Regions from separate parts of the Paenirhodobacter huangdaonensis genome, predicted to be linked through region 3. Evidence: riboswitches for the same ligand, from Rfam matches in the RefSeq annotation. Region 3 holds a riboswitch; each other region holds the start of a gene.

Region 1 (4,143 bases), on a different contig from region 3:
GGCAAGGTGGCACAGCGCCGCGCGCGCGGCCTCGGCCCCGCCCGCATCGCACAGCGCCGCAAGGGTGGCAAGCGTGTCCGCAGGCAGGGTCGAGGCCTCGGCCAGCCGCGGATCGGGCCGGCCATCGGCGGGCAGAACGGCCAGCGCCATGCCCCGCCGCCGCGCCAGATCCTGCACCGAGGCGAGGCCGTAGGGCCAATAGCCCTCGCCGCCGATCAGCCGGATCAGCACCGCCTTCGCGCCGCCCAGCGTGCGCTCGAGATAGGTATCGACCGAGACCGGATGGCGCAGCGCGGCAAGCGGCGCGAGCCGCAAGGGCGGCAACGTCCCCGCCGCCGCATGCCAGCCCTCCGCGAAAGCGCCAAGATCGGAATCCGAGAAGGACAGCACCACCAGATCCGCGGGCGATTGCCCGAGATCGGTCGGCACCTCGGTCTCCTCGAGCCCGTGGCTTTCGCGGAAGATGACATGCATCAGGCGCCGGCCTCGCTCAGCGCGGCGCGGATCGCCGCGGCGTCGACATCGGCGCGCTCGGCGATCACCACGAGGGCCGAGCGGCGCGGATCGGCGCCCCAGGGCCGGTCGAACTGCCGCCGCACCCGCGCGCCGACCGCCTGCACCAGAAGCCGCATCGGCTTGCCGGTGACCGCGACATGGCCCTTCACCCGCAGGATGTTGCGCTCGGCCGCCAGCCGCTCGATCGCGGCGACAAGGCGGTCGGGATCGACGACCTCGGGCAGATCGATCACCACCGTGTCGAAATCGTCATGCTCGTGATCGCCATGGCCGTCGTGATGCGAGGGGCGCGCGGCGAGGTCATCCTCGGCCGCGGCGGCAAGCCCCAGCACCACAGCCGGGTCGATCGCGCCCTCGACCATCGGCAGGATCGGCAGCGGGCGCGGCGCCTCGGCCTCGATCGCGGCGCGGGCGGCGGCGAGCCCCGCCTCGCCGGCGAGATCGGCCTTCGACAGCAGCACGATATCGGCGCAGGCGATCTGGTCCTCGAACACCTCGGACAGCGGCGTCTCGTGGTCGATGCTGTCATCGGCGGCGCGCTGCGCATCGACCGCGGCCAGATCCGGGGCAAAGCGCCCGGCCGCCACCGCCTCGGCATCGGCCACCGCGATCACCCCGTCGACGGTGATCCGCGAGCGGATCGCCGGCCAGTCGAAGGCCTTCAGCAGCGGCTTCGGCAGCGCAAGGCCCGAGGTCTCGATCAGGATGTGGTCGGGGCGCGCGGGCCGGGCCAGAAGCGCCTCGATCGTCGGGATGAATGCGTCGGCGACGGTGCAGCAGATGCAGCCGTTCGCCAGCTCGACGATGTTGTCGAGCGGGCAGTTCTCGTCGGCACAGGCGCGCAGGATGTCGCCGTCGACGCCCACGGTGCCGAACTCGTTCACCAGGATCGCCAGGCGCCGGCCCTGCGGGTTCGCCATCAGGTGGCGGATGAGCGTGGTCTTGCCGGCGCCGAGAAAGCCGGTGATCACGGTGACGGGGATCTTGGTCAGGTCGGTCATGGTCACTCCTGCGGGGGGATGCGGGCAAGGCTTTGCCTGCGGAAGATCTCGGGGCGGTCGCGCCAGGGCACGAGTCCGTCGGCGCTCGCCGCATAAAGCGCGGCGCCGGAGAGGATCTCGGCGGCGGTGTCGGGGCTCAGGCGGCCGTAGACATAGCTCCACTTGCCCGGCGCGCTCAGCGCCACGGCACAGCCCTGCGCACAGGCCGAGAGGCACTCGACACCCCGGATGCGCAGCCCCTCGGGACAAGGGCCACCGGCCAGCGCGGCCAACAGCACGGCACCGGGGCGCGGCCCCTCCCCGGGGTCCTCGCCCGCCCTGCGGCAGGTGGTGCAGACATGAAGCGTCGCGGTCATTGCCCGTCCTTTCCAGTTCGCGAAAGGGGGCTGGCCAAGGGATCGACGGGCACAGGCGGGCGACCGGCAATCCACCCGGTCGCGGCACACCCCGTCCGCCCGTAATCGTCAGCGCTGGCAGGTCTCCCGGCTTGCGGATCCAGGGTTTCCCCAACGGGCGCCCACCTTCCCGGCCAAAGGCCAGTGGCTTGGGCGACCTTTCCGGTCACGGTCGCGGGGGCGGCTGCGCTTCAGGCCCGGCAAGGCCCTATCGCATTCCCTCTTCGCCTGTCGTAGGACAGGAACCAGCGCGCCGCCACCAGAGGCCCGGGCGCGCGATTTGTCAAGCCGAAGGAGAGCCGCGATGACGCCCGAGAGCGAAGCCGACGCCGCCCGCCATGCCGCGAAGATGGCCAGGAAGAAGGCCGCACGCGACCGGATGATGGCGACGAAGACCGGCGAGAAGGGGTTGATCATCGTCCATACCGGGCCGGGCAAGGGCAAAAGCTCGTCGGGCTTCGGGATGATCCTGCGCGCCATCGCGCATGACATGCCCTGCGCCGTGGTGCAGTTCATCAAGGGCAGCTGGGACACCGGCGAGCGGCGCCTGATCACCACGCATTTCGGCGATCTGTGCCGCTTCGTCGCCTCGGGCGAGGGCTTCACCTGGGAAACCCAGGACCGCGCGCGCGACATCGCCGCCGCCCGTGCCGGCTGGGAGAAGGCGAAGGAACTGATCCGCGATCCGGAAATCCGCATGGTGCTGCTCGACGAGATCAACATCGCGCTGCGCTATGGCTATCTCGACCTCGATGAGGTGCTGGCCTTCCTGCGCGACGAAAAGCCCGAGATGACCCATGTCATCCTGACCGGCCGCAACGCCGCCGAGGCGCTGATCGAGGCCGCCGATCTGGTGACCGAAATGACGCTGGTCAAGCACCCGTTCCGCGCCGGCATCAAGGCCCAGCCGGGCGTCGAGTTCTGAGCCCGGACCCCCGAGGTATTTCGACCAAGAAGAAAAGGAATTCTCAACCTTGCCCTGCAAGAATCGATCTGCGGTACAGGGAGAGGTCCCGATGACCGCCCAGGAAGAAAGCGCCGCGTCTCCCCCGCTCCGGCGGCCCGAGGCGCGGCGCCGCTCAGGGAAGTTCCGCCTGTCATTCTTCTTGGCCCCAAATACCTCCGCCGGAGGCTCCCGCATTCTCGGCCGCGCGACGGCGGGAGGCCGGGGATGACGGCGCTGATGATCCAGGGCACGGGCTCGAATGTCGGCAAGTCGATGCTGGTTGCCGGGCTGTGCCGGGCGGCACGGCGGCGCGGGCTGAGCGTCGCGCCCTTCAAGCCGCAGAACATGTCGAACAACGCGGCCGTCACCGCGGACGGCGGCGAGATCGGCCGGGCGCAGGCGCTGCAGGCGCGCGCGGCGGGGCTGTTGCCCGCCACCGACATGAATCCGGTGCTGCTGAAGCCCGAGAGCGAGACCGGGGCGCAGGTGATCGTGCAGGGGCGGCGGCGCGCCGTCACCGGGGCACGCGACTATGCCACCTTCCGCGCCGGGCTGATGGGGGCGGTGCTCGAAAGCTTCGGCCGGCTCTCGGCGGCGCATGATCTTGTCCTCGTCGAGGGCGCGGGCAGCCCGGCCGAGGTGAACCTGCGCGCGAACGACATCGCCAACATGGGCTTTGCGCGCGCGGCCGGGGTGCCGGTGGTGCTGACGGGCGACATCGACCGCGGCGGGGTGATCGCGCAGATCGTCGGCACCCAGGCGGTGCTCGACCCGGCCGACGCGGCGCTGGTGCGCGGCTTTCTGGTGAACAAGTTCCGCGGCGACCCAAGGCTCTTCGACGACGGCTATCGCTTCATCGAAGCACGCACCGGCTGGCCCGGTTTCGGCGTGCTGCCCTGGTTTTCCGCGGCGCATCGGCTGCCGGCCGAGGATGCGCTCGACCTCGCCTCGGGTCCGGCCTCGGGCGGGGTGAAGATCGCCTGCCTCGCCTTCTCGCGGATCGCGAATTTCGACGACCTCGACCCGCTCGCGGCCGAGCCGGGGGTCGAGCTGGTGATGGTGCGCGCGGGCGAGCCCATCCCGGGCGATGCGCGGCTTGTCATCCTGCCCGGCACGAAATCGACGCGCGGCGATCTCGCCTTCCTGCGCGCGCAGGGCTGGGATATCGACCTCGCCGCCCATCTGCGCCGCGGCGGCGCTGTTCTGGGCATCTGCGGCGGCTATCAGATGCTGGGGCGTGTGATCGCCGATCCCGAGGGGATCGAGGGACCGGCGGGGGAAAGCC
Region 2 (4,143 bases), on a different contig from region 3:
TGGCGGTGGTCTGGCGGGCAAGCTGGCCCGACGAGCGGGTGCTGCGCGCCACACTTGGCACGCTCGATCCGGCGGTGGGGGAGGGCGAGCGCACCGCGCTGATCCTCGTCGGCCGCTCGCTCGGCGCCGAGGATTTCGACGAGAGCCGGCTTTACGCAGGGGATTATGATCGCCGCTTCCGCCCGCGCGGTGCGGCGCCGCGCTTCCCGGACAGCGGCGCATGACGGGGCGGATGAGGGGGCGGATGACGGGGGGGCTGCTGATCGCCGCGCCCGCCTCGGGCACCGGCAAGACCACGCTGACGCTCGGCCTGATTGCCGCGTTGCGGGCGCGCGGCGTCGCGGTGCGGCCGTTCAAATGCGGGCCCGATTACATCGACCCGGCCTTTCACGCCGCCGCCGCCGGGCGCGCCTCGGTCAACCTCGATAGCTGGGCGATGACCGCGGGGCAGATCGCCGCGCTCACCGCGTCTGATGACGCGGCGCTGGTGATTGCCGAGGGCTCGATGGGCCTTTTTGACGGGGTCGCGGTGCCGGGCGAGGCGGGGATCGGCGCCTCGGCCGATATCGCGGCGCTGACCGGCTGGCCCGTGGTGCTGGTGCTCGATGCCTCGGGCGCGGCGCAATCGGTTGCGGCGATGGCGCTTGGCTTTGCGCGCTACCGCGCCGATGTGCGGCTTGCCGGCGTGGTGCTGAACAACGTCGCCTCGGCTCGGCACGAGGCGCTGATCCGGCGCGGGCTCGAGGCGGTGGCGATCGAGGTGCTGGGCGTGCTGCCGCGCGCCGCGGGCATCCGCCTGCCCGAGCGCCATCTGGGCCTTGTGCAGGCCGAGGAGACGCACGAGCTCGAGGCGCTGCTGGCCGAGGCGGGGGCAGTGATCGCGCGCTGCTGCGATCTTGAGCGGATGCAGGCGGTGGCATCCGCCGTGCCGATGGACGCTACACCCGCGCCGCGCCTTGCCCCGCCGGGCGGGCGCATCGCGCTGGCTCGCGACGCGGCATTTTCCTTCGTCTACCCGCACCTTCTGGCCGAATGGCGCGCGGCCGGGGCGACGATCGTGCCGTTCTCGCCGCTCGCCGACGAGGCGCCGGACCCGGGCGCCGATGCCTGCTGGCTGCCCGGCGGCTATCCCGAGCTGCACGCGCCGCGGCTGGCTGCCGCCCAGACCTTCCGCGCCGGGCTGCGCGCCTTTGCCGAAACCCGCCCGGTGCATGGCGAATGCGGCGGCTACATGGTGCTTGGCGCGGGGCTCGTCGCGGCCGACGGGGCGCGCTATCCTATGGCCGGGCTCCTCGGGCTCGAAACCTCTTTCGCGACACGCCGGATGCATCTCGGATACCGACTCGCCACGCTTGCGGCGCCCACGCCCTTCGCCCCGCCCGGCACCCGGCTGCGCGGGCACGAGTTCCATTATGCCACGATCCTCGCCCAGCCCGACGCGCCGCTTGCCGCGGTCACCGATGCCACTGGCGCGGCGGTGGCCGAGACCGGCTCGCTGCGCCTCACCCCGGGCGGCGGGCGCGTCACCGGCACCTTCTTCCACCTGATCGCAAAGGCCAGCGCATGACCGGCTTCGTCTCCTTCGTTTCCTCCGGCCCGGGCGATCCCGAGCTGATCACCCTCAAGGCGGTCGACCGGCTCAAGCGCGCCGATGTCGTGCTTTACGACGACCTCGCCTCGGGCCCGGTGCTGGATCATGCGGGGCCGGGGGCGGAGCGGATCGCGGTGGGTAAGCGCGCCGGCCGGCCCTCGGCGAAGCAGGAGCATGTGAATGCGCTTCTGGTCGAGCATGCGCAGGCGGGCAAGCGGGTGGTGCGGCTGAAGTCGGGCGACGCGGGCCTCTTCGGCCGGCTCGAGGAAGAGATCAGTGCGCTTCTGGCCGCGGCCATCCCCTACGAGATCGTGCCGGGCGTGCCCTCGGCCTGTGCCGCGGCGGCGCATGCGGGCATTCCCCTCACGCGGCGGCTGACCGCGCGGCGGCTGCAATTCGTCACCGGCGCCGATGTCACCGGCGGCCTGCCCGAGACGCTGAACTGGGCGGCGCTTGCCGATCCGGCGGTGACCACCGTCGTCTTCATGGGCAAGCGCACCTTCCCCGAGCTTGCCCGCGGGCTGATCGCGCAGGGCCTGCCCGCCGACACCCCCGCGATGCTGGCCGAGGCGGTGGGGCAGGCCGGGCAAAGCTTCCTGCGCGCGACCGTGGCGGAGCTGGCCGAGGTGCTGGCGGGGGCCCGCACCGACCATCCGGCGCTGATCTTCTATGGCCCGCTCGCCCCCTTCGGCCTGCCGCCCGGAGAGACCGGCGACGCTTGACCTCTGCGCGCCGTTGGCGTTTACCTGAACGCCTGTATGGTGCCCATCCCGCGCAAAGCGCCGGGCTTCATCGGGAACGGGGAAGGGCGGACCCAGTTGCGGCGCCCGAAGCCCCGGCCGCCCCCGCGACTGTATGCGGCGAGCGCCCTTCACATTGCCACTGGGGCTTCCCCGGGAAGGCGAAGAGGTGCTGCGACCCGCGAGCCAGGAAACCGGCCAGCAGGCAACCTCAACCGCCGTCGGGTGTGACGGCAAGGAGACCGACATGCATATCGAACCCGGTATCGTCACCGGCGCCAAGCTGGTGCTGAGCTATGCCACCGCTGCCACCGCGGGCGCCTACACGCTGAAGACCGCCTTCGACGCGATCCGCGCGCAGGGCGCCCTGTCGCTGATCGCCCGTTCGGCGATCGCCACCGCCCTCGTCTTCACCTTCTTCGAGGTGCTGCCGCACATGCCCGTGGGCGTGTCCGAGGTGCACCTGATCCTCGGCTCGACGCTGTTCCTGATCCTCGGCGCGGCGCCGGCGGCGATCGGGCTGGCGCTTGGCCTGCTGACCCAGGGGCTGTTCTTCGCGCCTTTCGACCTGCCGCAATACGGGATGAACGTGACCACGCTGCTGGTGCCGCTCTTCGGTCTGCAGCTGCTGGCAAAGCGGCTGATCGCGCCCGGCACGCCCTATGTCGAACTGCGCTATACCCAGGCCCTCGCGCTCTCGACCGCCTATCAGGGCGGCATCGTCGCCTGGGTCGCATTCTGGGCCTTCTATGGTCAGGGCTTCGGCGCGGTCTCGCAGGTCGCGACCTTCGGCGTGGCCTACATGACGGTGATCCTCGTCGAGCCGCTCGTCGACCTTGGCGTGCTGGCGGTGGCGAAGCGCATCCACGCGCTGCGCGGCTCGGCCCTCGTCACCCCGCGGCTTTACGCCTGAGGAGCTGCGGGCGGCGGGGTATCCTGCCGCCCGCAGATGACACGCATGATCGAACTGACCCTCATCGGCATCGGCACCGGCAACCCGGGGCACCTGACGCTGCAGGCGATCGAGGCGATGAACGCGGCCGACCTTGTGCTGATCCCGCTCAAGGGCGCCGGGAAGTCGGACCTTGCCGGGCTGCGCCGCGCGCTGTGCGAAACCCATCTGCGCGTGCCCGGGCCCCGTGTCGTCGACTTCGCCCTGCCGGTGCGGGAGGCGGAAAACCCCTCCTACCGGCAGGGGGTGGACGACTGGCATGACGCCATCGCCGCCGCCTGGGAGCGCGAGATCCGCGCGCAGATCGGCCCCGAGGGGCGGGTGGCGTTGCTGGTCTGGGGCGACCCGTCGCTGTACGATTCGACGCTGCGCATCGCGGCGCGGCTGGCCCGCGTGCTGCCGGTGACGACCCGCGTCATTCCCGGCATCACCGCGGTGCAGGCGCTCTGCGCCGCCCATGCGATCCCGCTCAACGAGATCGGCGCGCCGGTCCTGCTCACCACCGGGCGGCGGCTGCGCGAGGCGGGCTGGCCCGAGGGCGCCGAGACGGTGGTGGTGATGCTCGACGGCGGCTGCGCCTTCACCACGCTTGCCCCCGAGGGGGTGACGATCTGGTGGGGCGCCTTCGTCGGCATGGCCGAAGAGGTGCTGCACGCGGGCCCGCTGGCCGAGGCGGGGCCAAAGATCCTTGCCACCCGCGCCGCCGCGCGCGCCGCGCATGGCTGGATCATGGACATCTACCTGCTGCGCCGCAGTTAACCCGCAAGCTCGAGGAACGCCGCCATCGCCCGGGTGCGGTGGCGCTCGGGGTGGCTGAGCGCGGTGAAGGGCCGCTCGGCGCCGGGCAGGGGGGCAAGCGT
Region 3 (4,143 bases):
CCTCGAGACCGGCAAGCCGCTGAGGACCTGATCAGACAACCTGCGGCCGGGCGCCCTGCCCGGCCACCCCAAGGGAGGACCCATGGAGCACAACATCTACAACATCGGGGGCGAAAAGACCCCGGCGAACTATCTGCCGATCACGCCGCTGAGCCTGATGGACCGCTCGGCCAAGGTCTATCCGGACCGGCTTGCGGTGGTCTACGAGGGCGTGCGCCGCACCTGGGGGGAGACCTATGCGCGCTGCCTGAAGATGGCCTCGGCCCTGTCGAAGCGCGGCTACGGCAAGGGCGACACGATCTCGATCATGGCGACCAACATCCCCGAGATGTTCGAATCGCATTTCTCGGTGCCGATGGCCGGCGCCGTGCTGAACGCGATCAACACTCGTCTCGATGCCGAGGCCGTGGCCTTCATCCTCAGCCATGCCGAAAGCAAGGTGATCTTCGTCGATCCGGAATTCGCCGAGATCGTCGACCGCGCCGTGCACATCGCGCGTCCGCGCGACCTGCTGGTGGTCGACATCACCGACCCGGCCTTCGGCGCGGCGCGCAAGATCGGCCAGATCGGCTATGAGGAGCTGCTCGCCGAGGGCGACGCCGATTTCCGCTGGATCCGCCCCGATGACGAATGGGACGCGATCACGCTGAACTACACCTCGGGCACCACCGGCAACCCGAAGGGCGTGATCTACCACCACCGCGGCGCGCATCTGAATGCGCTCGCGAATGTCGTGTCGTGGCACATGGCGGACCGGCCGGTCTATCTGTGGACGCTGCCGATGTTCCATTGCAACGGCTGGTGCTTCCCCTGGACCATCGCCGCTTCGGCGGGCGTCGCGGTCTGCCTGCGCGCGGTGCGCGACGAGCCGATCTATCGGCTGATCAAGGAAGAGGGCGTCACCCATTTCTGCGGCGCCTCGGTGGTGCTCGCGATGCTGGTGCACGCCCCGGCCGAAATGAAGGACGGCCTGCAGAAGGGCGTCAAGGTGCTGACCGGCGGCGCCCCGCCGCCCGCGATCATCATCGAGAAGATGGAGGCGCTCGGCTTCGACGTCACCCATGGCTATGGCCTGACTGAGACCTACGGCCCCGGCGTCACCTGCGCCTGGCACGAGGAATGGGACGGGCTGTCGCTGCCCGAACGCGCGAAACTCAAGGCGCGCCAAGGCGTGCGCAACCACGCGATGGAAGAGATCATGGTGGCGAACCCCGACACCCAGGAGCCGGTGCCGGCCGATGGCGTGACGATGGGCGAGATCTTCATGCGCGGCAACAACGTGATGAAGGGCTATCTGAAGAACCCCTCCGCCACCGACGAGGCCTTTGCCGGCGGCTGGTTCGCCTCGGGCGACCTCGGCGTGATGCATCCCGATGGCTATATCGAGCTGAAGGACCGCTCGAAGGACATCATCATCTCGGGTGGCGAGAACATCTCCTCGATCGAGGTCGAGGACGTGCTCTACAAGCACCCCGAGGTGATGGAGGCAGCCGTCGTCGCCCGCCCGCACGAACGCTGGGGCGAGACGCCCTGCGCCTTCGTCAAGCTGCGCCCGGGCTCGGAGGTGAGCGACAAGGAGCTCATTGCCTTCTGCCGGCAGAACATGGCGCATTTCAAGGCGCCGAAGACGGTGGTGTTCGGCGAGCTGCCGAAGACCTCGACCGGCAAGGTGCAGAAATTCGTGCTGCGCGACCGGGCGCGGGCGATGGAGCTGCAGTCCTGAGGCCGCAGCCTGCGGCGACAGACCAAGGGGGCCCGCGCGGCCCCCTTTTTCGTGGTGCCGCCGCCGCGGCATCCGCCCGCCCGCTGCCCTGCGGTATTTCCGCATCGCCGGCTCACCCGGCGCTCGCACCGGCTCACGGGCGCTTGACAGCGCCGCCCCCGATCGCGCAAGACGAACGCGCCTCGGTTCCGGGCCCAAAGTCCGGATGAAAAGGGAATGCGGTGCGCCTTCGGGCAATGCCGCAGCTGCCCCCGCAACTGTAAGCGGCGAGCGAAGACGGTAACTGCCACTGGGGCGATCCCCCGGGAAGGCCCGTCCGAGCCCAGACCCGCAAGCCAGGAGACCTGCCGCGGCACTCACCCTTGTCCGATGCGGGGCGCATCAGGTCAGCGGCCATCCGCAGTGGTGATTGTCGCCGTCTGCGGGATCTCCCGTCAGATTTCGTGTCACAAGGGGCCCTGCCCCGTCCTGAGGGAGTTCCGCATGCAACCGCTGCGCATCTCGCTGCTTCTCACCACCGCCCTCGTCGCCGCGCAGCCCGCCGGCGCCGAGGACACCACCGCACTCGACGAGATCACCGTCTCGGCCAATCTCGAGGCCACCGGCACCGACCGCACCGGCGCCACCGTCACCGTCGTCACCGCCGACGCGCTCGCGCAGGCCGGCGACACCCGCGTTGCCGATTACCTCGCGCGCCTGCCCGGGATCTCGGTGAACAGCTCGGGCCCGATCGGCACCACCGCCTCGCTCTATCTGCGCGGCGCACCGGCGCAATACATCCCCGTGCTGGTCGACGGCATCGAGGTGGGCGACCCCGCCGCGACCCAGGGCGCCTATGACTTCGGCACGCTCTCAACCGCCGATGTCAGCCGCATCGAGGTGCTCGAGGGCTCGAACTCGGCGCTTTACGGCTCGCAGGCGGTGGCCGGGGTGATCAACATCACCACCAAGCGCGCGACGAAACTTGGCACCGAGCAGTCGGTCGCCGCCGAATACGGGCAATATGCCACCCGCAAGTTCAGCTATTCGGTCGCCACCAAGACCGAGAATGCCGAGGCCGCGCTGACCTATTCGCATATCTCGACGCATGGCTTCTCGGCCCGCGACGAGAACGACGGCAATTACGAGGCCGACGGCTATCGCGCCAACCGGCTCAGCTTCTTCGGCCAGTACACCTTCGCGAACGGGCTGACGCTGGGCGCGAATGGCTTTGCCGAGAAGAGCCGGGGCGCGTTCGACGATTACGAAGGCGACGTCGCCGGCACGCCGGGCGATGACTATTCCACCCGCGACAGCAAGGGCGCGCGTGTCTTCGCCGATTTCGTCACCGGCACCGTCGCCAACACGCTCGAGGCGACCTGGTTCGACAGCGACCGGCAATCGTGCTCGAACGGCTGGTGCGACCCGTTCGACGGCACCCGCACCAAGTTCGGCTATCAGGGCGCGACCGATCTTGGCGCCACGGCGCGGCTCGCCTTCGGCGCCGACACCACCAAGGAGAAATCCGGCAGCGCCTCGACCCGCACCAACGGCGTCTTCGGGGAGCTGAACTGGGCCGCGGCGGAAAAGCTCGACCTGACCTTCTCGCTGCGCCACGACACCCACAGCGATTTCGGCAGCTTCACCTCGGGCCGGATCGCGGCGGTCTACCGGCTGCAGGACGACCTGCTGCTGCGCGCCTCGCTTGGCAACGGCTTCCGCGCCCCCTCGCTTTACGAGCTTTTCAGCGTCTATGGCGACCCGGAGCTGAAGCGCGAGGACAGCCAGAGCGCCGACATCGGCATCGAGAAACGCTGGGGCGAGACCGCAAGCCTGCGCGCCACTGCCTTCTATCTCGACGCCAAGGACCTGATCGGCTGGGATTACGCCGCCACCGCCTGCGGTCAGGCCTGGGGCTGCTATGCCCAGGTGCCGGGGCATTCGCGCCGCTCGGGGCTGGAGCTTGCCGGCCATTACCGGGTCTCGCCGCGTCTCGATCTGGCCGCGGCCTATACCTATACCGACAATTCGGTCTCGACCGGCTGGGCCGCGGTCGCGCATCATGACCTGACCGTCACCGCGACCGGCGCGATCACCGAGGCGCTTTCGGGCGACATGTCGGTGCATTACGTCGCCGACCGGCCCGACGGGATGGAGGATTACGCGGTGGTCAATGCCTCGCTCAGCTACGACTTCGGCGCCGGGCGGAGCGGCTATCTGCGGGTCGAGAACCTGTTCGACAAGGAATACCAGACGAACAAGGGCTATGGCACCTCGGACCGCGCCTTCTACGTCGGGCTTCGTGCGTCGTTCTGAGCGGCATAAGGGCTGGCGGGCGCTTGCGCTTGCCGCCGCGCTGATGCTGGCGCCACCCGCCGCGGCCGAGATGCCGCGGCGGGTGGTGTCGATCAACCTGTGCACCGACCAGCTCGCGATGCTGC

The links. A riboswitch is a leader RNA that binds a small molecule or an ion and turns the genes downstream of it on or off. The one in region 3 is predicted to bind cobalamin.
Region 1: linked by a shared signal. The riboswitch ahead of EOW66_RS07165 (DUF1636 family protein) and the one ahead of EOW66_RS02705 (TonB-dependent receptor plug domain-containing protein) in region 3 are both predicted to bind cobalamin.
Region 2: linked by a shared signal. The riboswitch ahead of EOW66_RS07100 (energy-coupling factor ABC transporter permease) and the one ahead of EOW66_RS02705 (TonB-dependent receptor plug domain-containing protein) in region 3 are both predicted to bind cobalamin.

Annotation. Positions count from the first base shown of each region.
Region 1 covers NZ_SAVA01000003.1:328,152-332,294, forward strand. The annotation lists gene cobN (cobaltochelatase subunit CobN) at 1-474, opposite strand, end outside; gene cobW (cobalamin biosynthesis protein CobW) at 474-1,517, opposite strand; gene EOW66_RS07165 (DUF1636 family protein) at 1,520-1,873, opposite strand; cobalamin riboswitch at 1,973-2,176, opposite strand; gene cobO (cob(I)yrinic acid a,c-diamide adenosyltransferase) at 2,217-2,837, shown strand; gene EOW66_RS07175 (cobyric acid synthase) at 3,084-4,143, shown strand, end outside.
Region 2 covers NZ_SAVA01000003.1:315,185-319,327, reverse strand. The annotation lists gene cobM (precorrin-4 C(11)-methyltransferase) at 1-224, shown strand, start outside; gene EOW66_RS07110 (cobyrinate a,c-diamide synthase) at 245-1,567, shown strand; gene cobA (uroporphyrinogen-III C-methyltransferase) at 1,564-2,313, shown strand; cobalamin riboswitch at 2,333-2,548, shown strand; gene EOW66_RS07100 (energy-coupling factor ABC transporter permease) at 2,579-3,244, shown strand; gene cobF (precorrin-6A synthase (deacetylating)) at 3,290-4,042, shown strand; gene EOW66_RS07090 (LysR substrate-binding domain-containing protein) at 4,039-4,143, opposite strand, start outside.
Region 3 covers NZ_SAVA01000001.1:561,784-565,926, forward strand. The annotation lists gene EOW66_RS02695 (3-hydroxyacyl-CoA dehydrogenase/enoyl-CoA hydratase family protein) at 1-31, shown strand, start outside; gene EOW66_RS02700 (acyl-CoA synthetase) at 83-1,723, shown strand; cobalamin riboswitch at 1,890-2,089, shown strand; gene EOW66_RS02705 (TonB-dependent receptor plug domain-containing protein) at 2,207-4,018, shown strand; gene EOW66_RS02710 (ABC transporter substrate-binding protein) at 4,062-4,143, shown strand, end outside.